4 regions of the Mesorhizobium sp. M7A.F.Ca.MR.176.00.0.0 genome follow, and region 4 is predicted to be linked to each of the others. Evidence: predicted binding sites of a transcription regulator. Region 4 holds the regulator's gene; each other region holds the start of a gene.
What was found. The regulator PhoB, encoded in region 4, activates phosphate uptake and scavenging genes when phosphate is short. The targets are predictions, from matches to a motif close to TGTCATNNANCTGTCAT.

Region 1 (7,252 bases), on a different contig from region 4:
TGGGGCCGCATTCCTATCAGATCTTGGATAAGCCCGGGGGGGGGGCATGTCCGATATTCCGCTGTTTTCTGTGCGCCTGAACCGGCGCGCGTTTCTCGGCGCATCCGCTTTGGGCGCCCTGGCTGTTTCGGCGTGTACAACAACAGACGTGGCGCCGCCGCCGCCGGATGCAGCACCGCCGAGCGATCCGGCTTTCGGCGATGCCGCAAGCATGTATGCGGCGCGTGTCGACGAGGGCTATCAACTGCCGGCAATCCCGGTTGCCAAGGTCGATCCGAAATTCGTGCGCCAGATCGTGGCTGATCCGACCGGGGAGAAACCCGGCACGATCGTCGTCGATACGTCTGAGCACTTCCTTTATCTGGTGCGCGAGGGCGGCACAGCTATTCGCTATGGCGTCAGCCTTGGCAAAGCCGGTTTCGGATGGACCGGCAGCGCCGTGGTCCAGGCGAGGAAGAAGTGGCCGGTCTGGACGCCGCCGCCGGAGATGATCCAGCGCCGGCCGGAACTGGCGAAATACAAGGACGGCATGCCGCCCGGCCCGCAGAGCCCGTTGGGCGCCCGCGCGCTGTATCTGTTCCGCGACGGCAAGGACACGATGTACCGGCTGCACGGCACGCCGGAGTGGGATTCCATCGGCAAGAACGCTTCGTCGGGCTGCGTGCGCTTCATGAACCAGGACATCATCGACCTCTACAGCCGCGTCAACGGCCCCGCTCAGGTCTTCGTGCGTCCCAACCTGTTGGCCGCCGGCAAGATCATGGCCGTGTCGAGCAGAACCGCCGAGCCGATAGATGCGGGCGTCCCGAAGGACGCGGAGTTCTTGAAGTAAGCCTTCTCAATCAATCTGCCTGGAAAAACACCAGCAATAGTGCTCCGGGCGGACGCGCCAAGCGCGCCCGTCCGTGCAGTGGTCGTTACTTCTTGGCCAGTCCCGGCAGCGTGACCTGATAGACCAGGAACATGGTGTCGACATTGGCGCCGTCTTCGGCCTTGTAGGGCGCGCCGACCTGAAAACCGTCCTGGGCGAGAAAGTCGTTGTCGTTGGCGACGAACAGGAAGTAGTCGTCGGGCAGCTTCGCATCGAGCACGCTGACCACCGACATCGCCTCCCACTTCTCGGACAGGTTATCCTGGTCGTTGGGCACGCCATTGTGCAGGCCGAAGCGGCCGAGCTCGGCACTGTCGTTGATGTCGATGAATGGCGTCAGCTTGGCCGGTGTCACCGATGGGTCGACCACGCCCTTGGGGGCGACCGGCCTGTCAGCGCCGTCGAAGGCGCCGCCGGCGATGTCGGTCGCGGTGGATAGGTCGACGACGTTGACCTGGCGATAGAGCGAGGCGTCGCCCTTCAGGCCCTGGCCGTTGCCGCTGTCGCGCGCCAGCATCAGGAAGCTCTTGTCGGAGAGCGCCACGATCTCGCTCTGCGCGGCGACCTTGGTCTTGCGCTTGGCATCCCTGAACACCGGCAGCGGCACGACATATTCGTGCGCCAATTTGAGATGGGCGAGGTCGGACGCGTCATAGACCAGCGCCCTGGTGTTTTGGCGGGTCGAGCCGGAATCGCCGCCGTCCTGCCTGGCCGCCGACTGCAGCACGGCGATCAGGAACTTGCCGTCGGGCGTCATCGCCATGCCTTCGAGGCCTTGATTGTTCTGGCGGCCGGTGTCGGGATCCTTCGGATCGGGCTCGGCGGCACCGGGTCCCGGATTGTCCGAGGCGAAGTTCGGCGTGCCGTGGCGCATCGGCACCAGCGCGGCCGGTGGCTGGGTTGCCGACAGCAGATGCCCGTCGGCGGAAAACCGATAGATGTTCGCGCCGTATTCGTCGGAGATGAACATCGAACCATCGGGCAGCCGCACGATCGCCTCGTTGTCGAGCGCCAGCTTGCCATTGTCGGCTTGCGGCAGGATCGGCATGTCGCCGCTTGCCGCGCGCACGCCGTTGAGCGGATCGAGGCCTGTGGCATCAGCCCCCTTGTCGTCGGTGAGAAGCATGGTGTCGGCGAGCGTTGCCTTGACGCCGGTCTGCCGCTGGCCGGCAGCAGGTGCCGCACCTGGTGCCACCGGGGTAAACTCGATGGCGACGGTGTTGAGGCGCGGCCGGTAGTCGGTGGTACCGACGACATTGTAGCCGCGATCCGGCAGCAACCAGAGCGAACCTTTGTAGCCGGCGGCCTCATGCGTCCAGCCTGATGTGTCGATCGACATGCCCGAGCCCGAACCAAACGTCTCGCCGAACTTGTCGCGCTGAGCGGCCGGGATGCGGCCGACGCCGACCAGCCCTTTGTTGACAAAGCTCGTGCCGCCGACGGTCGCGGTGCTGTCGGCGAGCGCCGGCGTCAAGGCGGTGAACAAGGCCAGCGCGACGCCGAGCGACGCGGTTCGATACAGGTGTTTCATGGATAATCCTCTTTGTGACGGATGTGCCGGAGCGGTCGCGGGACGAAAAACTGAAAGAGGTTCGACATCGATGATGCCGTGCAAGCCTCCCCGAAACGCGGTCTACGGCGCGAACATGATGCTTGCGTGACAATCCGCAGTGCATGCCGACGGTCGACGAAAAACGATGCGCGCGCGCGGCACTAGACACTTATGTCTAGTGCATATATGCTCCAGCCTTCGGACTAACTGTGGAGGGAAGCCTTGAAGTCGCACTACCGCGCAGTCGTCATCGGGGGTGGCGTGGTCGGAGCCTCCGTCCTTTATCATCTGACGCGATTTGGCTGGAGCGATGTGGCGCTGATCGAGCGCGCCGAACTGACGGCCGGTTCGACCTGGCACGCGGCGGCAGGCTTCCATGCTCTCAACGCCGACCCCAACGTGGCCGCGCTGCAGGACTACACCATCAATCTCTACCGCGAGATCGAGGCAGAATCCGGCTGGGATATCGGCCTGCACATGACGGGCGGCGTCAACATCGCCAGCGATCCCGCGCGCTGGGAGTGGCTGAAATCGGCCTGGGCGGTGTTTCAGTCGGTCGGCATCGAGACCGCGCGCCTGGTCACGCCCGACGAGATCAAGGCGATCTGCCCGATCGTCGACGTCACCGGCGTGCTAGGCGGCCTGCATGATTCCAACGAGGGTCACCTTGACCCGTACGGCACGACGCACGCCTATGCCGGCGCTGCAAAAAAGCGCGGCGCCGACATCATCCTGCGCAACCGGGTGGTCGAGTTGAAGCCGCGCGCCGACGGTCGCTGGGATGTCGTCACGGAGCAGGGCACCATCATCGCCGAGCATGTCGTCAATGCCGGCGGGCTGTGGGCAAAGCAGCTCGGCCGCATGGCCGGCGTCGATCTGCCGGTGACGCCGATGGAGCACCATTATTTCATCACTGAGGACATTCCCGAGATCGCGGCGCTGGACAGGGAAATCGGCATCGCCGTCGATCTCGACGGCTTTTCGTATCTCAGGCAGGAGCGCAAGGGCGTGCTGCTCGGCGTTTACGAGCAGAACCCGAAGCACTGGAACATGGATGGCGCGCCATGGGACTACGGCATCGAGCTGATCCCGGAAGACATCGACCGCATCAGCCCCGAACTCGCCAAGGCGCATGAGCGCTTTCCTTGCCTGGCGACGGCTGGCATCCGCAAATGGGTCAACGGCGCCTTCACCTTCACGCCGGATGGCAATCCGATCGTCGGGCCGGTGCGCGGATTGAAGAACTACTGGGTCGCCTGCGGCGTCATGGCCGGTTTCAGCCAGGGCGGGGGCGTCGGCAAGTCGCTGGCCGAATGGATGATTTATGGCGAGCCGCAGGCCGACATTTTCGGCATGGACGTCGCCCGCTATGGTGCCTTCGCCGCCAACCGGGAATATCTCAAGCAGACGACGCGCCAGTTCTACTCGCGCCGCTTCGTCATGACCTTTCCCAATGAACGGCTGCCCGCCGGCCGGCCGCTGAAACGCCCCGGCGCCTATGAGGGCATGACGGCCGCGGGATGCGAATGGACGGCTTCCTGGGGGCTGGAAATCCCGGCCTATTTCGCGCCGATGGGATTTGCCGAGAACACGACGCTGCGGCGCTCCAACGCCTTCGACATCGTCGGCGACGAGGCGCTGCAGGTGCGGCGCGCCTCCGGTCTCGTCGATATCTCGGCCTATTCGCGCTATGCGGTGGCGGGGCCAGGTGCGGAAGCCTGGCTCGACCGGCTGCTCGCCTGCAGGCTGCCGAAGCCGGGGCGGGCCGGCCTGGCGCCGATGCTCGGTCATGACGGACGGCTGAAGGGCGACCTCACCGTCTTTAACTGGGGCGGCGGCAGCTATTGGCTGATGGGCTCCTACTATCTCCGGGAATTCCACATGCGCTGGTTCGAGAGCCATGCGGCTGAAGGCGTCACCGTCGACGACCTCTCCGACACGATGAGCGGCTTCCTGCTGACGGGGCCGAATGCGCGCAAAATACTGGAGCGAACGACGCATCAGGATGTGTCCGGCGCAGCGCTGCCGTTCATGGCCTGCGGCACATTCGACATCGGCATGGTGCAGGCCCGTGTAGCGCGGCTGTCTATATCAGGCGAGCTCGGCTTCGAAATCAGTTGCCCCGTGACCATGCATGCCACTCTGCGCGAAACGCTGCTGGCGGCGGGCGAGGATCTCGGCCTTGCCGAAATCGGCTATTACGCGCTCAATGCACTGCGGCTGGAGAAGAGCTTTGGCATCTGGTCGCGCGAATTCACGCAAGGCTACACGCCGGGCCAGACCGGTCTCGACCGCTTCATCGCTTTCGGCAAGAGCGGCTTCATCGGCCGCGAAGCAGCGTTGAAGCAGCGGGAGGCCGGCAGCGGCCAATGCCTGGTGACGCTGGAAATCGATGCGCTCGACGCCGATGCCAGCGGCTTCGAGCCGGTCTGGCATCAGGGCCGGCGCGTCGGCTTCGTCACCTCGGGCGGTTACGGTTATACGATCGGCAAGAGCCTGGCGCTGGCGCTGGTCGACCGCGATTTCGCGGGCGAGGGCACCGCGCTCTCCGTGCATGTCGTGGGGGAGGAACGGCCGGCGCATGTCGTCGCGGCCTCGCCCTATGATCCCCTGGGCAAGGCAATGCGGCAATGAGGAGGATTTCCGATGGTCGATGACGCGGCACGGGACGGCAGGCGCGAGCGCCGGCGTGGACGCACGGGCGAGGCCGGCAGCGAAAGCAGCCGCCGTCCCAATTACCATTCGCTGAAGAACCCGTTCCTGCCGCAGCCGATCTTTTCTGATGATCAGGTGGCCGCGATTCACGAAACGGCGCTGCGGGTGCTGGAAGAGCTCGGCATCAAGGTGCTGCTGCCGCAGGCGCGTGAGCACTTCGCCAGCGCCGGCGCGCTGGTCGATCCGGACACCGACATGGTGCGCATCGGCCGCGACATGGTGACGGCGGCACTCGCCTCGGCGCCGAGATCGATCCACGCTCACGCCGGTTCGCGCGCCCGCGATCTGACGCTGGAGCTCGGCTCGATGACCTTCCTCGCCGGATGCGGGGCGCCGAACGTCACGGATCTCGAGCGCGGCCGGCGGCCGGGAACACTGGCGGATTTCGAGGATCTCATGCGGCTGGTGCAGCATTTCGACGTGCTGCATATGCTGGGGCCCTGCATCGAACCGCAGGATGTCGACAACCGCTTTCGCCACTATGCCGTCAACCGCGCGCAGCTGACGCTGTCGGACAAGCTCCCGTTCGTCTTCGCGCGCGGCACCCCGCAAGTCGAGGACGGGTTCGAGATGATTCGTCTGGCGCGCGGCCTGTCGCAGGACGAGTTTCTGGCAAATGCATATTGCTACACCGTCATCAACACCAACTCGCCGCGCCAGCTCGACATCCCGATGGCGCAAGGCATCATCGATTTCGCCCGCGCGGGCCAAATCTCCGTCATCACGCCGTTCTGCCTGGCGGGCGCCATGGCGCCGATCACGGTCGCCGGCGCGCTGACGCTGCAGCATGCCGAAGCGCTCGCCGGGCTGACGCTGGCGCAGATCGTGCGGCCGGGTGCGCCGGTCGTCTACGGTTCGTTCTCCTCCAATGTCGACATGAAGTCCGGCGCGCCGGCCTTCGGTACGCCCGAGCACGTCAAGGTGACGTTGGGCGCCGGTCAGCTGGCGCGCTTCACCGGACTGCCGTGGCGATCGGGCGGCGGCAGTGCCGCCAACATCTCAGACGCGCAGGCCGCGCACGAGACGCAGTTCGCGCTGTGGGGCTCGGTGCTGGCCGGGGCGACGATGTGCATCCATGCCGCCGGCTGGCTGGAGGGCGGCCTCAGTGTCTCCTTCGAGAAACTGATCACCGACATCGAGGCGCTGCAGACGGTGGCTGAACTTTGCGCCGCGACGCCCGGCGATACCGATACGATCGGCTTCGAGGCGATCGCCGAGGTGCAGCCGGGCGGCCACTTCTTCTCGGCCGGCCACACCATGGCGCGCTACCGCACCGCCTTCTACGAACCGCTGGTGGCCGACTGGTCGAATTTCGGCAACTGGACGCAGAGCGGCTCGAAGACAGCGAGCGAGCGCGCCACCGGCGTCTGGAGGCGGGTGCTTTCCGATTTCGCGCCGCCGGCAACGGCTGCCGCCACATCAGGCGTGCTGGATGAGTTTATCGCGCGGCGCACGGCAGAGGGCGGAGCGGCGCCGGTGTCTTAAGGCCGGCTTTCGCTGATCGCCCTGGTTGTGGCGCGATCCGGAACCTGCAGCGCCTCCCGCGCATTCAAGGTTGCGGCCGGTTCACTGCGGCACCGGTGTGCTGTTTGAGGGGAGGACGACATCGGCGGCCCTGCTGCCACCATCAATCGCTGTCGCGTGCGACCAGCTCCAGCGGCCAGACCTCGCGGATGATCCGTGGACCCTCCGGGCCGGCGAAGGCGGGAAGCGACGCCAGCAGCATTTCAGCAAGCCGTTGTCCCATTGGCTCCAGCGCCGGGCGGAAGGCGGTCAACGCCGGGGAAAAATAGCGGCAGAGCGGCGTGTCGACGATGACGGTTACCGCCATGTCCTGGCCCGGCCTGATGCCCATCTCGGCCAGCGCCTTGCAGCCGCCCAGCGCCATTGCATCATTGTTGAAGATGATGGCGGTCGGCGGGGCCTTGGAGCGCATCACCTGCGGCGTCACCTCGTAGCCGCCGGCCTCGTTGATGAAGCCGGAGGCGATCAGCTCGGGGTCGATCTCGATGCCGTGCCGCTTCAGGGCCTTGCGGTAGCCGGCCAGGAACAGATAGCCGAAGTTGAGGTCGAGCGACGGACGGATAGCGGCGATGCGGCGGTGACCGCGCGCC
Region 2 (7,252 bases), on a different contig from region 4:
CCGCATGCCGGGCATGAACGGGCTGCAGCTGTTCGATCGCATCAAGGCGATCGACCCGGACATACCCGTGATCCTGGTCACCGGCCATGGCGACGTCGATCTCGCAGTGGCCGCGCTCAAGGACGGTGTCTACGATTTCATCTCGAAACCCTATGCCGGCGACCGCCTTGTCGAGGCGCTGAAACGGGCGAGTGAGAAGCGACGGCTGGTGATGGAGAACCGGCGGCTGCGCGAAGCCGCGGCCCTCGCCACTGACGGCCTGCCGCTGATCGGCCAGGCTCCTGCCATCAAGCGACTGCGCGAGACCTTGCGCCAGATTGCCGACATGAACGTCGATGTGCTGGTCGAGGGAGAAACGGGAACCGGCAAGGAAGTGGTGGCGGACCTCCTGCACAGATGGGGGCGACGGCGCGCAAAACCCTTCGTGGCACTGAATTGCGGTGCGCTGCCGGAGACGGTCATCGAGAGCGAGTTGTTTGGCCATGAGGCGGGCGCGTTCACCGGCGCGCAGCGGCGGCGGATCGGCAGCATCGAGCATTCCAGCGGCGGCACGCTGTTTCTCGACGAGATCGAATCCATGCCGCCGGCGCTCCAGGTCAAGCTGCTGCGCGTGCTCGAAACACGCAGCCTCACTGCACTTGGCTCGAACGACATCAGGCGCATCGATCTCAGGGTCGTCGCCGCGACCAAGGTCGATCTGGGGCGGTCGGACCAACGCGGTGATTTTCGCGAGGATCTGTATTTTCGCCTTAACGTGGTGACGCTGCGCATCCCGCCGCTGCGCGAGCGTCGCGGCGATATCCCGATGCTGTTTGGGCATTTCCTGGGCAAGGCGGCAGAACGGTTCGGCCGGCCTGTCGCGAAGATGAACGCTGCGGTCAGCGATCATCTCCAGTCGCATGACTGGCCAGGCAATGTGCGCGAGCTTGCCCATTTTGCCGACCGTGTTGCGCTCGGCCTCGGTCCGGAAGATGAGAGGAGGGCGGTCTCCGCGCATTCGCCGGAGCCTACGGCAGCATTGCCAGAACGGGTCGGCCAATACGAAGCACAGCTCATCCGCGACGCGCTGCGCGACCATGGTGGCGAGGTGCGCAGCGCCATCGATGCGCTGGGCGTGCCGCGCAAGACCTTTTATGACAAGCTCAAGCGCTACGGCATTGCCGCATCAGAGTTTCGCAATGGCGGTGATCCGGATACGTAGCCCATCCCGGAAAGGGTAATGTCTCAGTTTGAATTCAGAAGATCGTCGGTCGCGTTTGAGGCGCAGGCGAAACCGCCTATACCTCGTGGAAAGGAAGGGAGGAGCGTGTCCTGAAGGTTAAAGTTCTCGTTCTTGGATGGCTCGGCCTATTATTCGCGGGGTTGCTTATCCTCCAAGTTTTCCTGGGAGAACGCCACGGAGGGGGCTTCCTGTGGGCGGCGATCATCGGCTTTACTTGGGCGATTGCTTATTGGCCGGTTACATTGATTGTGCTCGGCTTAGGATTTTGGGCGTCAGACTGGTGGTTGAGGCAGGGGTAAACGCCCAAATCAAACTGGGACACTACCCGGAAAAGCGATGAACACGACACTGGAAACGACGGCAAATCCCTTGCCGGAAGACCTTACCTTTCTCGCCGAAAGGCTGGCGGCGTTCAACGACGGTGATGTCGGCGCTTCCGAAAGGAAGGCGCTTGCCGTGTTTGTGCGCGACGAGGATGGCGCGGTCGTCGCTGGCATTTCCGGTTACACCGCCTGGGGCTGGCTCTACCTGCAATGGCTCTGGGTCGATGAGCGGCTGCGCGGCCAGCACATTGCCGGCAAGATGCTGGATGCGGCCGAACAGGAAGCCATGGCACGCGGTTGCCGGAATGCCTGGATCGACACCTTCAATCCGAATGCCGCCAAGGTCTACCAGCGTCAGGGTTACGAACCCTTTGGAACGCTTGCCGATTTCCCTATCGGCCGCAGCCGCATCTTTCTACAGAAGAGGCTGGCGTTGGTCTGATCCATCCCTGCGGAACCGGGATGGACTGTCTTCCTGCCTGACCCGCAATCCGAACGAAGGTGGTTATGGTCCGGCGGACCGTTACTCGGCCGGAACCAGGCCTGGGTCTCCCATCGGGCTTGCTCTGGTTTCCTTGCGTGCCGACGCACGGGCGAGCACGCTTTGGCGGTTTACGGATCTGCGCTCGGCATCGATGCGATGGATCAGGATTTCCGCACGCTCGATCGACCCGAGCAGGGCCAGGATCGTGCCGCGTTCGGCGGCACCGGCATTCGGTCCGAGCGCCAGCGTGCGGGCACGCAGTTCCTCGACCCCAGGCAGATTTACATGGCCGGCCGGCATCTGCGGGCTGGAAATTCCGTAAGTTGGCAAGATTTCGCGCAGCGACGTGTCGAGCTTGTTCAGCGCGACGTCGACGATGGCTTGCGCTGGGTTGCTGAACTTCTCGCGCCTGACGCGGCGCGCCACCTGATGCATCGATTCCGTCAGGGCGGCCGTGAAGTCGGCTTCCTCGATCAGGCTGGCGATCAGATCGAGCTGTTCGTAAGGCAGATCCTCCTTCATCAGCGCGGCGGTGTAGGCGCGGATATCGCGGCTGAGGATGTCGGTCGCCAGATAGTGCTCGCCCGGATCCGACGGCGCCTTCTTGGAAGAGCGTGCGATGTCGAGGAACATGGCGCCGGCCTCCAGATGGCGGGCCGTCTCTTGCTGCACGGCGGGAATGGCCTTGGCAAAATCGCTGGCCAGTTTGCGGTCGAGGAATTTCGGCGTCGAGAAATCCTCCGCGTCGTCGGCATCCGTGTGGCCGACACGCGATAGCGCCCGCTCGAACACGCCGATGAACGGGAACAGCAGCACTGTGTTGAAGACGTTGAAGAAGGTCGAGTAGAGGCCGACCGCGACCGGCACCAAGGGGAAGGTCTCCTTGCCGTCGACAATCACCGGAACGGCCGGATCGCCGCCGAAGAACTGCATGGCCCATTCCAGCACCTGGATGGAGACGAAGAACAGAGGGATGGTGATGCACACCCCGATGATATTGAACGAGATGTGCGCATAGGCGGTCCGCTTGGCGTTCTTCGAAAGGTTGAGCGAAGCCATCCACGACGTGATCGTGGTGCCGAGATCGGCGCCGAGCGAGAAGGCGACGGCGGTTGTCCAGTCGAGAATGCCCGCCGCGCCAAGGCCCATGACGATGCCGATCGTCGCCGAGGACGAGTGGATCATCGCGGTCACGCCGGCGGCGATGAACACGCATTTGAAAAGGTTGAGGTAGGAGTCGGCCGTCAGCGTCTGCAGCAGCGCCATGACTTCCGGCAGGTTGCGAAGCGGACGCAGGCCGCCGGTCATCAAATTGAGGCCGTAGAAGATCAGAGCGAAACCCATGCAGGCGAGCGCTATGTTCTTCACCTTTTCGCTTTTGGCGAAGCAGTAGACCAGCGAGAACACGCCGGCCAGGATCAATCCGAGCGGACCGAGCGGCAGGGCGATGAGCCCGTTGCCGAGCGTGGTGCCGATGTTGGCGCCCATGATCACGCTGATCGCCGGCCGCAGGGCGATGACACCGGCATTGACCAGCCCGACGACCATGACGCTCATCGCCGTCGACGACTGGATGACGCCCGTGATCAGCGTTCCCGCCAGCACGCCTTTGACCGGCGTACCGGCTGCCTTGGCGAGAAAGTCGCGCATCCGGTTGACCGACAGCGCCTGGATGCCGTTTGCCATGAAATCCAGACCGAGCATGAAGATGCCCAAGCCGCCGATCACCGGCACGAGGATGTCCTTGAAGATATCTATGTCCATTTCAGGCAGGCCCCCAACAAGTCGCCACGACGACGCGGTATGAAGTTCAGTTGCTGCGCAAGGCAGCTTTCGTTCGGGTCAGTTTCCGACCGGCAATTGCCTTGCCCAATACTGTTCGATCTGGCCAATGAGCGCTTTCGGCAGCGGCACATAGCCGAGTGCGGTGGCGTCGCCGGCACCTTGCGCGAAGGCGAGCCGGAAAAGATCATGCACGCGGCGATAGCGATGTTCCGAACGTCCCGCGACCTGGACAACGGCGAACACCGCCGTGCTGATCGGGTACGCACCATCTCCGCTGCGATTGGTGAGGGAGGCGAAGAAGTCGGTCGTTTCCCCCCAGGCGACGGAGGTGGCCGCTGCTTGCACGCCCTGCGGGTCCGGTTTGACGAACTTGCCGGATTTGTTCTGGACCGCTGCGAAGGGAAGGCCGGCGCGAAGAACCTGGCCGTATTCGGCGTAGGCAATCGCTCCCTTGCTCGCAGCCACGGCACGAAGAAGCGCTTGCGTACCTTCCGCGCCTGTCCCGAGCGGCCAGTCGATCAGAGTGTCGGCTCCAAGCTTCGTCTTCCAGTCTTCGCTTGTCGATGACAGAAACTCGGTGAAGACATAGGTTGAGCCCGAACCGTCCTGCCGGTGGATGACGCTGATGGCGAGATCGGGAAGGGCTATGTCGGGATTGAGCACCCTTATCGCAGGATCGGACCAGGACTTGATCTTGCCCAGATAGATGTCGGCGATCACCGGGCCGGAGAGGCGCAGACCTTGCTCCGGCAGGCCATCGAGATTGGCGACCACCGCGATCCCGCCCATGACGATCGGAAATTGCTGCTGGCCGTTCCTGGCGAGATCATCAGCCGGCACGGGAACATCCGTGGCGGCGAAATCCAGTTCGGGCTGCGCAAGCCGCATCAGGCCGGCAAGGGATCCGACTGGTTCATAATCGACGGTCCAGTCCAGCGTGAAGAAGTCGCCGCCGTCGGCGCGTGCAGCCTTGTATGTCGTTGCCCACTTGCCGATGATCGGCGCGGCCAGTGTCGACCCCGCACCGCGAATGGGCTCAGCCCGCGCAGCGGATCCGATCATGGCCCCGATGATTGCAAGGGCGAGCGCAGCTGCCGCCCCCGAAACCGTCGGCCGTGCACCGCGCAATAAGGCTAAACCTGCTGACAACATAAATTGAATCCCAACTATACTGCCGCCGCTATGTAGGCGCGCATCAATGGCCATACGCCTGCGAAATGAGGCGTCAGCTGAAAACAAGATCGCTGTTGTCTTGTATTAATTCTTCTTAACGGTTGGATGACAGTGGGTCCCGGCGGAAAAGCTTTTCGACTATTCCGAAGACCTTTCGACTGCAAAACCTGAGCAAAAAGCCGCATCGCCTGAAAGTCGGCCGGGCGGGAAAGGTCATCCTCAAACACTGAGATAGAGACCATCCCGTTCCGGGATGGAAGAGGCTCTAACTGGCGAGTTTTCCGCCCCGCATCGGCCGCGGTGCGCCGGTCGTGCTCGGAAAACTGATTGGCAGGCCGCGCAGCACGCGCACCGCGAGGAAGGCAAAACACTCCGCCTCGACCGCATCGCCGCTCCAGCCGAGGCTCTCGGCCTGCACCACTTCGACGCCGGCACGGCTGGTCAGCATCGCCATCATGGTCGGGTTGTGGCGGCCGCCGCCGCTGACCACCAGTTTTTTCGGACGGCTTGGTAAGAGGTCGAGTGCCTTGCCGACGGCTCCAGCGGTAAAGGCGGTCAGCAGTGCCGCGCCATCCTCCGCATCCAGCCCGTCCGCCATGGCGGCGCCGAAGTCGAAACGGTCCAGCGATTTGGGATAGGGCTTGGTGAGATAGGGGTGCTGCAGCAGCTTGGCCAGCCGCGCCTCGTCCACCTTGCCCGCACCGCCGAGCGCGCCGTCGCGGTCCATCTCGCCGAGCCCCTTCGACTTGATGAAATCGTTCAGCGGTGCGTTGGCCGGTCCGGTGTCGAAGGCAACGACATTGTCGATGCCATCCCACCAGGTGATGTTGGCGACGCCGCCGAGATTGAGTACGGCCACCTCGCCATTGGCGCCGGCGCCGCGCATCAACGCCGTGTGATAGACCGCGGCCAGCGGCGCGCCTTGCCCCCCGGCGCGCATGTCGGCCGAGCGGAAATCGTAAGCGACCTTGGTACCCAATATGGCATGCATCAGCTCACCATCGCCGAGTTGCCTTGTCTGGCCCAACCGTCCAACCTGCGGCGCGCGATGCAGAACGGTCTGGCCGTGAAAACCGACGACGCCGATATCGGCCATCGTCATGCCATAGCCTTCGACCAATTCCTTGACGGCTGCTGACTGGGCACGCGTCAGGGCTTCCTCCGCGGTGTGGAAGATCGCCGGCTCCGGCCCGACAAAGTTCCACGCCCGCGCCTCCGTCAGCGTCTCTTCCAGCAGGGAGCGGATCGACGGAGGATAGGGCATCAGCCGATAGGTGCCGAAATCCTCGATACGTTCGCCGTCGGTCTTGATCAGCGCGACGTCGATGTTGCCGTCCAGCACCGTGCCGGTCATCAGGCCGACGGCCCAGATTGGTTCCATAGTCGTTTCCTTGTTGAGCATGATCTTTCCGAAACCGTTTCCCACTTTTCGGGACCATGCTCCAGTCCCCATTGATGAGATCGCCGACCGCTTGACGAAGCAAAACGGTTCCTCTGTCGAAATCACGTGTCGGATGGATCCGGTTGGTGAGCAAGGTCCAAGCCTTGCCCCTGTCGAGGCGGGGGTCGCGGTGCCGAGGCGGACCTATCCTCGTAGCGCCACTGGCGATACCGGACCGCGCAACGCCGGTTTGCGGCCGTCTGGCTCAACAACCGCAGCGATGCCACCTCTTGCCTGCCGGCCGCGAAGGCGCGACCTTGCCTGATCTGGCGAAACGCTTCCGCCGAAATCCGCAAGGAGAGAAAAATCATGACCTCATCCGATGTGGCCGTTATTGCAGGCGCGGGCGCTGGTCTGAGCGCCTCGCTTGCGCGCCTTCTCACCCGCGAAGGCTTTCGCGTGGTTCTGGCCGCCCGCAACGTCGAGAAGCTCAGCGCTCTGATCGACCAAACCGGTGCTCTGGCCGTTGAGACGGATGTCGCCGACGCTGCGTCCGTCGCCAGGCTGTTCGACACCGCCGACAAGGCCGGCACGCTGGCGCTCGTGGTGTTCAACGCCAGCGCACGCACCCGCGGCCCGATCGCCGAGCTCGATGCGGAAGCGGTCAAACAGGCATTGCTGGTCGGCGCCTATGGCGGCTTCCTGGTCGGCCAGCAGGCGGCGCGCCGGCTGCTTGTCCGGGGATCCGGTTCGATCCTGTTCACCGGCGCCACTGCCAGTGTGAAGGGCTTTCCCGGCTCGGCCGGCTTTGCCATGCCGAAATTCGGCCTGCGCGGCCTGGCGCAGTCCATGGCCCGCGAACTCGCCCCGCAGAACATCCACGT
Region 3 (7,252 bases), on a different contig from region 4:
GCGGCTCTGGTCCTCGATGAGTTGCTGCACATAGACGGTGATGATCGGCTCGATCGACATGGTGGCGAAGCTCAACAGCATGCCGGTCGCCAGCATGGCGACGACAGGCCGCTTGTCCGGGATTTGTGCCCAGCCGCCTTTCTGCTTCTGCTTCGCTGCGGCGTCCGCTGTTTTCGGCCGGGGATTCTCCTTGATCAGAAACGTGGTCGCCAGGAACGCCAGGAAGATGACGCCGCCGGAGAGGAGAAAGGTGGCGCGGATGCCGATCAGCGGCGGCAGGGCGCCGCCCACCAGTGGGCCGACCAGAGCCCCACCCGTGATGCCGGCCGACAGCAGGCCCAGCGCCCAGCCGGAGCGTTCCTTCGGCGTCTGCATGGCAACGAGGATGGTCGATCCCGAGGAATAGCCACCGGCAAACCCGATCAGCAGCCGCAGCAGCACCAGTTGCCAGACCGTCTGCACCATGCCGGTCAGCGACATGCATATGGCCATGCCGAAGCTGGCGCGAACCAGCATCACCTTGCGGCCGTACCGGTCGCCGAGACGTCCCCAGAGCGGCGCCACCAGCGCCGCCGCGAAGAACGTCGCGCCATAGGCAATCCCCGACCATTGCACGATCGCGGCGTGGCCCTCGGCGCCGAGCTGCTCGATATAGAGCGGCAGGAACGGCAAAAGCAGCGTCATGGCGACAAGCGTCGAAAACGATCCGGCAACGCACACGAACAGATTGCGCCGCCAGTGGATGTTGTAGGTGCTGTCGGTCGCCGGGGGCGTGTTCTGCTGCTGCATGTCATATGTCCTGTCCCAGCAACTCTTATCGATGCTTGCTGCGGATACCAATTTGGGATACCAAGATGGTGCCCCTGATGGACGCAAGCTTGACCGCTGTCAATGCGACCGTCTCAAACGTGATCGGAAAAGGCGGCCGGCAAGACGATCGCCAGCAACGATCAGAAAATGGAAACGACAATGTCGCAGATGCAGAGCGTCGAAAAACAGCTTCGGCAAATGATCCTGGGCCTCGAGATCGGCCCCGGCGAGAAGCTGACCGAGCGCTGGATCGAGAGCCGCTTCGGCGCGTCGCGAACCCCGGTCAGGGCAGCACTTCTGCGGCTTGAGACCGAGGGCCTGGTCGGCAGGGACGGACGTGGCTGGACGGTGTCGCCGATCAATCTGGCTGAACTCGAGCAGATCGCCGTCTACAGGGAAGCAGTCGAGGTTGCGGCGCTTCGCCTGACATGCAGCCTGGCGGACCGGAGCGCCGTCGATGTCATCGAGGCGATGCTCGAGTCCTGCGACAACGACACGCCGCGCGAGGAATGGCATCGCGTCGGCATGGATTTTCACATCGAACTGGCGCGTCTGTCGGGCAATGAATTCCTGTTCCGGGCGGTGCGCGATGCCATGACGCGCCTGTCGCGGGCGCGCTGGCTGGAGGTTCGCGACGAAGCGGCCCTCAGCCGCGCCTGGGCCGAACATCGCGCCATACTGGCGTCGGCACGCCTTGGCGACGCCGATGAAGCCGCGCGCCTGCTGTCAGACCACATCGTCGGCAGCCGCGACCGGCTGGTGACGTCGCTCGCCAACGATCGGCGCGGTCTTCGCGCCAGAGGCTTTGCCGTCGTTGCTGCTTAAAGGTGGATGAAGGGCGCAAAGCGGCGTCTGGACGTATGCGCACTTTCGCCTCGCTTCGCAGACGCCGATGGCGTAAGGAGCGGCCATGGAAAACAACCGATTTGAAACACCTGTGACTGTGAAGTCAGTCGCGGCGGGAAGCACTCAGCTCTTGCGCACGGCGCGTGAGGCTTCCGACTACCTCCTCAACAGCTGGCCCGGCAAGCGCAGCCCCAAGCATCGCGCGGCCCTGCAGGCCTGCCATGACGCACTCGCCGGCGACAAGCCGGCGATGAACGCCAGGCGTGCCTTCATCGCGGCAGCACGCGAAGTGGACGTGTTCGTCAGCGACAAGGCGCCCGCCTGACACAAGCCGACATTTGGGGCGGCAATCTGGATTGAGGCACGGCCCGCATCTGCGGGCCGTTTGCCGTCACTTTGCCGTTTCGGTTTCGGCTTCAGTCTCGTCTTCGGGCTTCGAACGTTCCCGCGCTGCAACCTTGGCTGCCAGCTTCTCGGCCTTCTTGGCCGCCTTCTGGCGGTCGCGTTCCTTGCGTTCCTGATCGTAGTTTGGTGGTCGCGCCATATTGGCTCCTTTTCACTGCCTCGCGGCTCTGGTCCTGCCTAGGAGCATTAGCCGTCAAACACAACAGCTGAAGCGATAGTGCGTCGATGATGGCCAGGCTTGCAAGATGCGCGTCGCAATGAAGGGGCCAGGTCCATCATTGCGGCGGCCAATACCTATCGCCATCGATTTGCCGATCAGATGCCGCTTCGGTCAATCACCAGATCTGCAGCACCAAAACGGTCCTTTGCCGTCAGCTGCTGGTGCCAGTAGGGATAGAGCAAGGGCGGCCGGCTGACCGCGTCGAGGCGCTCGCGCTCCTCGCCGGAAAGCACCAGGCTTGCCGCCGCGATGTTGTCCCGGAACTGCGTTTCCGTCCTGCCGCCGATCACCAGCGAACTGACGGCCGGCCGGCCAAGCAGCCAGGCCAGCGTCACCTGCGCTGCCGACACGCCGCGCTGCGTGCCGATCTCGACAAGCACGTCGACGATCCGCCACAGCCGGTCCTCGTCGCGGATCGGCGGTTCGGACCAGCCGGCAAGCTGGCGGGCGGTGGGGCTGTCGCGGCGGTATTTGCCGGACAGCAATCCGCCGGCGAGCGGGCTCCAGACCAGAACGCCCAACCCCTGGTCGACGGAAATCGGCAGCAACTCGTACTCCGCCTCGCGCGCTTCCAGCGTGTAATGGATCTGTTGCGTGACGAAGCGCGGCTGATGATGGCTGTCACTGATGCCGAGCGCCTTCATCACCTGCCAGCCGGAATAGTTGGAGCAGCCGACATAGCGGATCTTGCCTTGGGCAACCAGCGTGTCGAGCGCGCCGATGGTTTCCTCCAGCGGTGTCACGCCATCCCATTCGTGCAGGAAATAGATGTCGATGACGTCGGTCCTGAGTCGCTTCAGGCTTTTCTCGCATTCGCGGATCAGGTGATGGCGTGACAGGCCTTCATCGTTCGGGCCTTTGCCGATCCGCATCCGTGCCTTGGAGGCGATCAGCACGTCACCCTTGCGCTTGCCGCCGAGCGCTTCGCCGATGATTTCTTCCGAAATGCCATTCGAATAGACATTGGCGGTGTCAATGACATTGATGCCGGCGTCGATGCAGAGATCGATCATCCGGCGCGCCTCGTCCAGGTCTGTCTTGCCGACAGCCGAAAATGCGCCGGCGCCGCCGAACGTCATGGTCCCCATGGTCAGCGTCGATACTTTCAGGCCGGAACGGCCGAGAGTGCGGTATTCCATGTCGGTCCTCGCGATTGCATTGAGAAGAGGTTGGGAAGGGCGCCCCAATGTGGATGCTATTTGTATGACAATTTGCGCGGTATGTCTCGATGCCAGGGCGGCGGATCGATCATGCCTCGCGGGTTTTGCAGTGGTGGCGATCAGGTCAGGCTGCAATAAAACCGTCATTGCAGGCCTATATTGAAGTCGGCTCAGGCGTTGCCGTTCCGGGCTGTAAGCCGGAGTTTGGGGCGCCGGACCTGAATCGACAGAGCTTGCAAGTGGAGCAGCCGATAATGACCGAGCTAAAACAGAATTCTCCGGCCCGGGATTGGCTTGAAGCCGAACTCGCCGACACGCTCGACGAAGACTATGAGCTCGAAATGTCGGAGCCGGCGCTGTCGATGGAGATCGCCAAGATCTACAAGAACTCGCATCCGCCTTCGATCGATCGCATGCAATATTTTCGCGACCTGATCACCCTGCAGTCCGAATTGATCAAGCTGCAGTCCTGGGTCGCCTACCACAAGAAGAAGCTGGTGGTGATCTTCGAGGGACGCGATTCGGCCGGCAAGGGCGGTGTCATCAAGCGCATCACCCAGCGGCTCAACCCGCGCATCTGCCGCGTCGTGGCACTGCCGGCACCGACCGAGCGCGAAAAGTCGCAATGGTATTTCCAGCGCTATGTCCCGCATCTGCCGGCCGGCGGCGAGATCGTGCTGTTCGACCGCTCATGGTACAACCGCTCGGGCGTCGAGCGGGTGATGGGCTTTGCCCAGCCCGATCAGGTCGAAGAATTCTTCCACGACGTGCCGGAGTTCGAGCGCATGCTGGTCCGCTCGGGCATCACCGTGGTCAAATACTGGTTCTCGATCACCGACGAGGAACAGCAGATGCGCTTCCTGATGCGCATCCATGATCCAATGAAGCAGTGGAAACTGTCGCCGATGGATCTGCAGTCGCGTGTGCGCTGGGAGCAGTACACCAAGGCCAAGGAAGAGACCTTCGCCCGCACCAACATCCCGGAAGCGCCTTGGTTCATCGTCGAGGGCAACGACAAGAAGCGCGCGCGGCTGAACTGCATCGACCATCTGCTCAAGCAGCTGCCTTACGAGGAAGTGCCGCACGAGGAGATCACTTTGCCGGAGCGCGTCTTCAACCCCGAATACGAGCGCCAGGTGCTGCCGCGCGAGCTCTACGTGCCGGAGAAGTATTGATGGATCGCTCCCTTCTCCCCGTATAGTGACGGGGAGAAAAAGCTGTAACTACGCCCGCTTGATGGTGACGTGCGTGGCAAGCGGCGTCGCCACCTGCTCGCTGCAGATATAGCCCAGCTTGAGCATATCGAGGCCGGCGAAAAGGTTCTCGCCCGAGCCGAGCAGCACCGGCGCGATCGCCAGATGCATCTCGTCGATCAGTTTTTCCTGCAGATATTGCCGGATGGTGGCGACGCCGCCGCCGACCCGCACGTCCTTGCCGCCAGCGGCAGCCTTAGCCTGTTCAAGAGCTGAATGGATACCGTCAGTGACGAAGTGGAAAGTCGTGCCGCCCTCCATCGTGATCGGTTCCCGCTTGTGATGGGTGAGCACGAAAACCGGCACATGATAGGGCGGGTTGTCGCCCCACCAGCCCTTCCAGCTGTCGTCAGGCCACTCGCCGCGGATCGGCCCGAACATGTTGCGGCCGAGGATCCAGGCGCCGACATTCTCGAAGCTGCGCGCCGCGAACGCCTCGTTGACGTCGGTGGTGCCGCCATCTTGTCCGAGCACCTTCTCGCGGAAGGTGCAGGTGTCGACAAACCACTTGTGCAAGGATTCCCCACCGACGCCGAGAGGATTTTGCAGATCCTGATCGGGACCGGCGCCATAGCCGTCGAGCGACAGGGTGAAAGCGTTGACGCGAAGTTTGGACATGCGAGCCTCCTCGATAACCGATTGTATTTTGCAAGCAGTTGTTTGTAGCAAGCTGATTGTGAATTGCAACCGGTATTTTCAAAGAACTTTGCCGCACCGCACGTGCAGAGCAGAAAGATCCGGCAGTCTCGACGCGAGCAAATGTTCCGTTGCCATGCAATTGCTTATGACGAGAGAAATATCGCGGTTCCTTCCTTGCGACGCGAACAGGATGCTGCCGCAAGTGTCAGCCACAACTATCGGCGCTGCGACGCTTCGAGCATACGTTCGACAGCAAGACGCAGTGGCGGCAGGCTGTCGGTCACCACCGCCCATACTATCGCACCGGAGGTTTTGTGATATTCGTGACGCAAAACGTTGCCTATCCCACGAACTTGTTTCCATGGAATCTCGGGAGCAAGGGCTGCCAAATCATCGGGAATGTGGCGGGCAGCTTCGGAAATGATTTCGATCCCGCGCTCGATGCCATGTCGGAGCAGCCAGTCGCTATTAAAGTCATCCAGCGTCTTGCCCGCGGCGGCAGCAAGATGCCGTCCAGGGCCTCCATGATTTCGGCTAGAATCGGTTCGATCCGGCGCACTGCCATCAAAATATGCGCACAGCAGATTGTTCGATGTCGGCCTTCAACATGGGATTGAGGCTGTCGCGGGTGGTGATATCGATCTCCGCTGACATCTTCTCCTCAAGAAATTGCTTGATGCCGACCAGATCAATCAGCGAAAAGCGTCTTGCAGGATCATAATCGATGAAGAGGTCGAGATCGCTGTCAGGCCCTGCGTCGCCCCGTAAAATCGATCCGAACAGATAAAGCGAAGTCGCGCCCATGCCCTTGATGGCATCTGCATTTCTCTGCAACCGCTTTATGACCTCATTCCTGCTCATGAATTCATTCTAGCGGATTGCGTTAAAATTCCAAAGCTACCTAGCGGCCCCCCTTCAGCATCTCCGCCACTTCGGGTGCGAAATAGGTCAAGATGCCGTCGCACCCGGCGCGCTTGAAGGCGAGCAGCGATTCCAGCATTGCCTTCTCGCCGTCGATCCAGCCATTGGCGCCTGCCGCCTTGATCATCGAATATTCGCCCGACACCTGGTAGGCGAAGGTCGGCATCTGGAACTCGTCCTTCAGCCGCCGGATGATGTCGAGATAGGGCAGGCCGGGCTTGACCATCAGCATGTCGGCGCCCTCGGCGATGTCCTGTTCGGCCTCTCGCACCGCCTCGTCGGAATTGGCATGGTCGATGTAATAGGTCTTCTTGTCGCCCTTGAGCAGACCGGCGGTGCCCACCGCCTCGCGATAGGGACCGTAGAAGGCCGAGGCGAATTTGGTCGCATAGGACATGATCGCCACATCCTGAAAACCATTGGCGTCAAGCGCGTCCCGGATGGCGCCGATGCGGCCGTCCATCATGTCGGACGGCGCGATGATGTCGGCACCGGCGGCCGCCTGGATGACGGCAGCGGCGGTCACCTGTTCCACCGTCTCGTCGTTGACGATGATGCCGTCGCGCAGGATGCCGTCATGGCCGTGGCTGGTGAACGGGTCGAGCGCGGCGTCGGTGATGATGCCGATCTGCGGCACCGCATCCTTGATCGCACGGGTGGCGCGGTTGATGACATTGTCGGGATCGAGGATGTGCGAGCCGGTCTGGTCGCGCAGCGAGATGTCCACATTGGGGAAGGTGGCGAGTGCCGGAATGCCGAGTTTTGCCGCGCGCTCGGCCTCCTTGACGGCGAGATCGATCGACAGGCGGAAGACGCCGGGCATGGCGGCGATCGGCTCGCGGACACCCTTGCCCTCGACGACGAAGATCGGCCAGATCAGGTCGTCGACCGTGAGCCGGTTCTCCTGCACGAGACGGCGCGACCAGTCGGCCTTGCGCATGCGGCGCAGACGGCGGCTGCCGGTGATCTCGTCGACGCCGCGCGCGCCGGCGGGCTTT
Region 4 (7,252 bases):
CCGGTATGGCGATACCGTGGGCGATGAACAGGCCGCCTTCGGGAACGGTGATGTTGTTGGCGGCCGCATATCTGTTCACGATGCCGATCGGCCAAGGGTAGGAGTTGGCGAGCCAGACCGCACCCATGATGGCGCTGCAGGTGACGACTCCAAGCAGCGCCTCGGCCCAGATCGGACGTAGCGGAAACCGGAAACGCTTGCGCTGCACCCGCCCGTTGAACAGCCCAAACACCACGGCGAGGCAGGCGACGATCCCAACGACCCAGCTCCAGGTCGCGCCGATCGATCCCGCCGGCCCACCGCCCATCAGCTGAAAAGTGGCGTTAAGCGGCGCCACGGTCTGGCCTGACGTGACCCACCAGGCGGCACCGCGCCAGACCAGCAGGCCGCCCAGCGTCACGATAAAGGCGGGCACTTCGAGATAGGCGATGACGAAGCCTTGAAAAGCGCCGATCAACAGGCCGAGCGCCAGGCCGATGACCAGTGCCAGGACCCAGATCCACGGGTTGCCGAGTTCGAGCCCGACAAAGCGCACCAGGAAATGCACCTGGGCAAATCCCATCACCATGCCGATCAGGCCCTCGGCGGAACCGACCGACAGGTCGATGTTGCGCATGACGATGACCAGCACCATGCCGCAGGCCATGATGGCAACCGCGGATGTCTGCACCGACAGGTTCCACAGATTGCGCGGCGTGAGAAAGGTGCGGCTGTCGAAATCGAGCGGATTGACGCCAAGGCGCAGGCTGGAAATGACATGCAGCCCAATCCAGATGACCAGCAGCGCGCCGATCATGCCGAGCATGCGGGTGTCGATCTCGGTCGCCTTCAGGAACCGGGCGACGGCGCCGAGTTCCGACGCGCGCGCCGTATCGGTCTGCGGGTTTGACGTCGTATCGGTCATGGTTTCCTCCCACCGGCTGGCCGTCTGACGCGCATGCCGGAGCCCAGCCTAGAAGCTATCCGCATGATGCGGAAACAGAATTCTTTGAGAAAACGCCGCGGCTTTTGGGCCGCGGCGTTCAGATATTGCAAAGTGGTACGGATCAGTTGCAGGCCGCGACGCTGCCGGCGGCGACACCCGCGCAGACTTCGTCCTTCTTGATCCAGCCGGCGTCGATGACGACGTTGAGATTGTCCTTGGTGATGGCAACCGGGGTCAGGAACAGCGACTTGACGGTGTTGCCGCCCGGCGTCGTGAAGTCCTTGGCGCCGGCGATGTCGCTCGTCTTCTTGCCGTCGGCCAGTTGCGAGGCGATCTCGGCGGCATTCTTGCCGAGCTCCCGCGCGTCCTTCCACACCGACACGGTTTGCGTGCCGAGGGCGATGCGGTTCAGCGCGGCGTGGTCGCCGTCCTGACCCGAGACCGGCACGGTGCCGGCCAAGCCTTGAGCCGTCAGCGCCGCGACGACGCCACCGGCAGTGCCGTCATTGGCCGCGACCACCGCGTCGACCTTGTTGTCGTTGGCGGTCAGGAACTGCTCCATGTTCTTCTGGGCGTTGGCGGGCAGCCAGCCATCCGTGTAGGCTTCGCCGACATTCTTGATCTTGCCGCTGTCGATGGCTTCCTTGAGCACTTCCATCGAGCCCGAGAACAGGAAGTCGGCATTGGGATCGGCACCGGAGCCCTTGATGAAGACGTAGTTGCCTTCCGGCTTGACCTTGAACACTTCGCGGGCCTGCATGCGGCCGACTTCCTTGTTGTCGAAGGTCAGATAGAAGACGTCCTTGTTCTCGATCAGCCGGTCATAGCCGACGACCGGAATGCCTTCGTCCAGCGCCTTCTGCACGGCCGGGCCGATGGCCGAAGCGTCCTGCGCCAGGATGATCAGGGAATTGGCGCCCTGCGAGATCAGGCTTTCGACATCGGTAAGCTGCTTGCCGGGATTGGACTGCGCATCGGCGGAGATGTACTTGTCGCCAGCGGCCTCGATCGCCGTCTTCATGGCGGCTTCGTCGGTCTTCCAGCGTTCTTCCTGGAAGTTGGACCACGAAACGCCGACGACCTTGTCCTTCGCCTGCGCGACAGACGCGAGCGTCAGCGACATGGCGGCACCCGCCAGGATGGCGGCCGTGAATCTTTTCATATTATCCTCCCTGCGCCGCGTATGGCGCGACCAAACTGACCCGAGGGCCGGCACAGAGGCTCTATTTTTTCGAGCCTCGAAAAAATACTGGGCCAACGCCCGAACGCTGTCAACATCGATTCTGATGGATTTTGATGTCATTTCGAGTTTTTTTCGAGTCTCGGAATAAATAAATGACACGGCCTGCAGCTTCTGCCAGTATTTACCGGCGTCACCGACAGCGTTCCAGGGGCAGGAGGAACCGCAGCGACCGGGAGGATATGAAAGAACATGTCGGTCGGAATCCGCCACGACGATCTGCGCCGCCGCAACCGCGCCATGGTGATCGCGGCAGTGCGCCGCGCCGGACAGCCGTCGCGAACCGAGATCGCCGCGACCACAAGCCTCAGCCATTCGACCATCTCGGCGATTTCAGCGGACCTGATCGTCGAAGGCATCCTGACCGAAAGCAAGCCGAGCGAGGCCGGCTCACTCAAACGCGGCCGGCCGCAGGTCGGCCTCAGTCTCAATCCGGAAGCGGCCGCGGTAATGACCGTGGTGCTGTCGCTGAACTTCCTCTCCGTCGCCGTCATCGACTATGCCGGCCAGGTAATATCCGAGGAACAGCGCCGGCTGGACACGCTGACGATGTCGCGCGAGTCGCTGATCGGGGAATGCACGGCCATCGTGCGGCGCCGCCTGGCAGATCCCGACCTGGACGTGCGCAGCATCGCCCGCATCGCGCTGGCCATCCAGGGCATCACCGACACCCGTGCCCGCGCCATGCTGTGGTCGCCGATCACGCCGCACACCGACATCGCCTTCGCTGACATATTCGAAGACCAGTTCGGCATCCCTGCCATAATGGAGAACGACTGCAACATGATGGCGGTGGCGCTGCGCTGGCGCGACCCCGATCGTTACCGCGACGATTTCATCGCTATCCTTTTGTCGCACGGCATCGGCATGGGACTGGTGCTGAAGGGCGAATTGTTCACCGGCACCCATTCTTCGGGCGGCGAATTCGGCCACATGATCCATCGGCCGAACGGCGCGCTATGTCGCTGCGGACGGCGCGGCTGCGTCGAAGCCTATGCGGGCAATTACGCCATCTGGCGCAACGCCAGGCAGATGGGCGAGGATGCAGAACCCGTTGCCGATGTCAGCGACGCCGACATGCGCGCCCTGGCTGCCGCGGCCCGCGAAGGTGACGGACCCGAACGGGAAGCCTATCGCAAGGCCGGCGAAGCGCTCGGCTACGGCCTCGGCAGCCTGTTCGCGCTGATCGATCCGGCGCCGGTCGCCATGGTCGGTGTCAGCGCCGCCGCCTTCGACCTGATCGAGCCGGCATTGCGGCAAGCGATTGCCCAGACCGCCGGCGGCCAGCATTCCAAATCGATTTCCTTCGACACCGAGCCGAACGAACTGCCGCTGATCCGCGAGGGCTGCGCCATGCGGGCGCTGATCTTCGTCGATCAGGAGATTTTTGCGCCGGGCGTGCAGGCGAGATCCGGTTTCGGCGGCAAGAACGTGGCGTGAGTTCAAACGAGGGAGTTCAGTCCTCTCGGATGGCGTATCCGGCCCCACGGATCGTGCGGATGACATCAGGCATACGGCCATTGTTGACCGCCTTGCGCAGCCGGCCGACATGCACGTCGACCGTGCGCTCGTCGATGTAGATCGTCTCGCCCCAGACATTGTCGAGCAGCTGGCTGCGCGAGAACACGCGGCCTGGATGGCGCATCATGAATTCGAGCAGGCGGAATTCCGTCGGCCCAAGCCGGATCTCGCTCTTCTTGCGATAGACACGGTGCGACTCGCGATCGAGCACGATATCGCCGACCTTTAGCACGCTGGACAGCACTTCCGGCTTGGCCCGGCGCAGCAGCGCCTTGACCCTGGCCATGAACTCTGGCGTCGAGAAGGGCTTGACCAGATAGTCGTCGGCGCCGGTCGACAGGCCGCGCACGCGGTCGCTTTCCTCGCCTCGCGCGGTCAGCATGATGATCGGCAGCCGCTCGGTCTCGGGACGCATTCGCAGGCGCCGGCAGAGTTCGATGCCCGAAACCGCAGGCACCATCCAGTCGAGCACCAGAAGATCGGGAACGTTCTCCTGCAGCCGGATTTCGGCCTCATCGCCGCGCGTCACCACCTCGACCTGGTAACCTTCGGATTCAAGATTGTAGCGGAGCAGCACGCCTAGCGGCTCCTCATCCTCCACCACCATGATGCGTGGTGCGATCATCGGCTGGTCACCCCTGTTATGCCGCTGGCGCGGACATTGCCGTCTCGTCCTGCTTCGGACGATTGGCTGGCAGCTGCGTGCCGGTCAAAACATAGTAGGCATTTTCGGCGATGTTGGTCACGTGGTCGCCGATCCGCTCGAGGTTCTTGGCGCAAAACAACAGGTGCGTGCACGCCGTGATGTTGCGGGGATCTTCCATCATGTAGGTCAGCAGCTCGCGGAACACCGAGGTGTATTTGACGTCGATGCGTTCATCATTGTTTCTGAGCGTGGCAAGCGCTGCCGCGTCAGCGGCGGCATACTCGTCGACGACCCCCTGCACCTGGATCAGCACCAGCTGCGCCATCGCGTCGATCGAATGCGAAAGATCGTGCGGCGTGACGCTCAGCCCGACAGTGCCGACGCGCTTGGCGATGTTCTTGGCAAGGTCGCCGATGCGCTCGAGGTCGCCGGCCATGCGGATCGAACCGACCACCGCACGCAGATCGTTGGCCATTGGCTGGCGCTTGGCGATCAGCGTGATGGCGCGATCGTCCAGCTCGCGCTGGCGGGCATCCATGATGGCATCGTCGGAAACCACGCGCTGCGCCAGCGCATTGTCCGAATTGAGCAAAGCCTTGGTCGAGCCACTGACCATCGAGCGGGCGAGATCGCCCATGTCGCGGATCAGCTGGCTGATCTGCTCCAGATCCTCATCGAAAGATGCAACGGTATGTTCACCCATGATCTTCGTCCCTCATATGCCTGAGCTCAGCCGAACCGGCCGGTGATGTAGTCCTGGGTGCGTTTGTCGTCGGGGGTGGTGAACATCTTGTCGGTGGCGCCCTCCTCGACCAGATAGCCTAGATGGAACATCGCGGTGCGCTGCGACACGCGCGCTGCCTGCTGCATCGAATGGGTGACGATGACGATCGTATAGTTCTGGCGCAGTTCGTCGATCAGTTCCTCGACGCGAGCAGTGGCGATCGGGTCGAGCGCCGAACACGGTTCGTCCATCAGGATCACCTCGGGTGACACGGCGATGGCGCGTGCAATGCACAGACGCTGCTGCTGGCCACCGGAAAGACCCGTGCCAGGTTCCTGCAAACGGTCCTTCACCTCGTTCCAGATCGCCGCCTTCTTCAAGCTCGACTCGACGATCTGATCCATGTCGGCCTTGCGCTTGGCCAATCCGTGGATGCGCGGGCCATAGGCGACGTTCTCGTAGATCGACTTGGGGAACGGATTGGGTTTCTGAAACACCATGCCGACGCGCGCCCTGAGTTCAACGACATCGATGTTCTTGTCGTAGATGTCTTCTTCGTCGAGCGTTATCTTGCCGGTTACCCGCGCGGAATCGATGGTGTCGTTCATGCGGTTGAGGCAACGCAGGAAGGTCGACTTGCCGCAGCCGGAGGGGCCGATCAGCGCCGTCACCTGATTCAGGCGGACGTCGAGATTGACATCGAACAGCGCCTGCTTCTCGCCATAGAACACGCCGACCTTGTCGCCGCGCATTTTGATCACTTCGTTCGACTTGGCGTTCATCTTATCGCCCACTGCATTTTCAAGGGACTGTTCGGTCATGATGTTCATACCAAAATGCCTTTTTTCTACCAGCGCCGCTCGAACCGACGCCGAAGCACGATCGCGGTGATGTTCATGGCCATGAGGAAGACGAGCAGGATGATGATCGCGCCCGACATGCGCTCGACGAAGGCGCGCTCGGCCTCGTTCGCCCACATATAGATCTGCACCGGCAGCGCGGTGGCCGGATCGAAAGGCGTCGTCGGTGGATCGGCGACGAAGGCGACCATGCCGATTAGCAGCAGGGGCGCGGTTTCACCGAGCGCACGCGCTAGACCGATGATGGTGCCGGTGAGGATGCCGGGTGCGGCAAGCGGCAGGATGTGCTGGAACACCATCTGCATCTTGGAGGCGCCAAGACCGAGAGCCGCCGAGCGGATCGACGGCGGCACCGCGGCAAGTGCAGCGCGCGTCGCGATGATGATCGTCGGCAGCGTCATCAGTGTCAGCACCAGGCCGCCGACGAAAGCGGCGGAGCGCGGCATGCCCAGGAAATTGATGAACACCGCGAGGCCGAGCAAGCCGAAGACGATTGACGGCACCGCTGCCAGATTGTTGATGTTGACCTCGATAAGGTCGGTGAAACGGTTCTTCTTGGCAAACTCCTCCATATAGATGGAGGCGGCGACGCCGATCGGCAGCGCCAGGAGCAACACGATTACCATCATATAAAACGAGCCGATGATCGCCACGCCCATGCCCGAGGTTTCCGGGCGGCTGGAGGCGCCGTAGGTGAACAGGCCGCTGTTGAAGTGCTCGGCCATCGCGCCCTCGGCCTTGAGCTTGTTCATCCAGGTGATCTGCTGGTCCGAGACCTTGCGTCGCGCTTCCTCGACACTGAGGTCGATCTGGCCCTTGAAAGCCGAGTCGAGATTGGCGGCGGCGAGGATGTTGACGTTGCGTGTCGTGCCGATCACGGACGGATCGGCGGCAACGATGTCGCGCAACTGGACGCGGGCGCCTTCCGACAGGAAGCCCTTGAGCTTCTGGATCATCGGCTTGTCATCAGGAGAGATGCCGAGCTTGGCCACAAGCGCGTTTTCGGCGAGCCTGGGATAATTTGCCTTGATCAGAACGCTCGGATCGGTTGCACGCTTGCCGGAAGGATCGATCACCTTCTCGTCGAACGAGATCGGCAGTGATACCGTCGTCTGCCAGAAGGCGGTGTAGCCTTTCGAGACGATGGTGATCAGCATGATTGCCAGGAACGCCAGGCCTACGGAAATCGCCACGACGCCATAGATGCGGAAACGGCGTTCGGCGGCGTAACGGGCCTTCAGGCCGATGTCGCGGCGCGGATGGGCCGCCGCCCTGACCATCGTATCCATGGAAATGTCGGTCATTCGTACTGCTCCCGATATTTGCGCACGATGTA

Region 1: a site for PhoB is predicted at 2,518-2,534, ahead of EOB59_RS12975 (esterase-like activity of phytase family protein). Genes of this name have one in related genera too.
Region 2: a site for PhoB is predicted at 5,082-5,098, ahead of pstS (phosphate ABC transporter substrate-binding protein PstS). Genes of this name have one in related genera too.
Region 3: a site for PhoB is predicted at 3,572-3,588, ahead of ppk2 (polyphosphate kinase 2). Genes of this name have one in related genera too.

The regions. Positions count from the first base shown of each region.
Region 1 covers NZ_RZTC01000031.1:15,322-22,573, forward strand. Annotated here, with positions in the region: gene EOB59_RS12970 (L,D-transpeptidase) at 47-832, shown strand; gene EOB59_RS12975 (esterase-like activity of phytase family protein) at 918-2,402, opposite strand; gene EOB59_RS12980 (FAD-dependent oxidoreductase) at 2,646-5,057, shown strand; gene EOB59_RS12985 (trimethylamine methyltransferase family protein) at 5,070-6,623, shown strand; gene EOB59_RS12990 (LacI family DNA-binding transcriptional regulator) at 6,766-7,252, opposite strand, start outside.
Region 2 covers NZ_RZTC01000016.1:66,028-73,279, reverse strand. Annotated here, with positions in the region: gene EOB59_RS08260 (sigma-54 dependent transcriptional regulator) at 1-1,201, shown strand, start outside; gene EOB59_RS08255 (GNAT family N-acetyltransferase) at 1,559-1,987, shown strand; gene EOB59_RS08250 (Na/Pi symporter) at 2,069-3,793, opposite strand; gene pstS (phosphate ABC transporter substrate-binding protein PstS) at 3,872-4,876, opposite strand; gene EOB59_RS08240 (anhydro-N-acetylmuramic acid kinase) at 5,253-6,368, opposite strand; partial or broken gene EOB59_RS36065 (esterase) at 6,436-6,543, opposite strand; gene EOB59_RS08230 (SDR family NAD(P)-dependent oxidoreductase) at 6,738-7,252, shown strand, end outside.
Region 3 covers NZ_RZTC01000026.1:11,169-18,420, forward strand. Annotated here, with positions in the region: gene EOB59_RS11325 (multidrug efflux MFS transporter) at 1-789, opposite strand, end outside; gene EOB59_RS11330 (GntR family transcriptional regulator) at 970-1,635, shown strand; gene EOB59_RS11335 (DUF982 domain-containing protein) at 1,748-1,981, shown strand; gene EOB59_RS11340 (hypothetical protein) at 2,048-2,200, opposite strand; gene EOB59_RS11345 (aldo/keto reductase) at 2,377-3,420, opposite strand; gene ppk2 (polyphosphate kinase 2) at 3,696-4,616, shown strand; gene EOB59_RS11355 (dihydrofolate reductase family protein) at 4,665-5,312, opposite strand; gene EOB59_RS11360 (HepT-like ribonuclease domain-containing protein) at 5,549-5,917, opposite strand; gene EOB59_RS11365 (nucleotidyltransferase domain-containing protein) at 5,898-6,194, opposite strand; gene hemB (porphobilinogen synthase) at 6,235-7,252, opposite strand, start outside.
Region 4 covers NZ_RZTC01000020.1:17,857-25,108, reverse strand. Annotated here, with positions in the region: gene EOB59_RS09560 (sugar ABC transporter permease) at 1-904, opposite strand, end outside; gene xylF (D-xylose ABC transporter substrate-binding protein) at 1,047-2,087, opposite strand; gene EOB59_RS09550 (ROK family protein) at 2,358-3,605, shown strand; gene phoB (phosphate regulon transcriptional regulator PhoB) at 3,622-4,311, opposite strand; gene phoU (phosphate signaling complex protein PhoU) at 4,328-5,035, opposite strand; gene pstB (phosphate ABC transporter ATP-binding protein PstB) at 5,062-5,886, opposite strand; gene pstA (phosphate ABC transporter permease PstA) at 5,904-7,220, opposite strand; gene pstC (phosphate ABC transporter permease subunit PstC) at 7,217-7,252, opposite strand, start outside.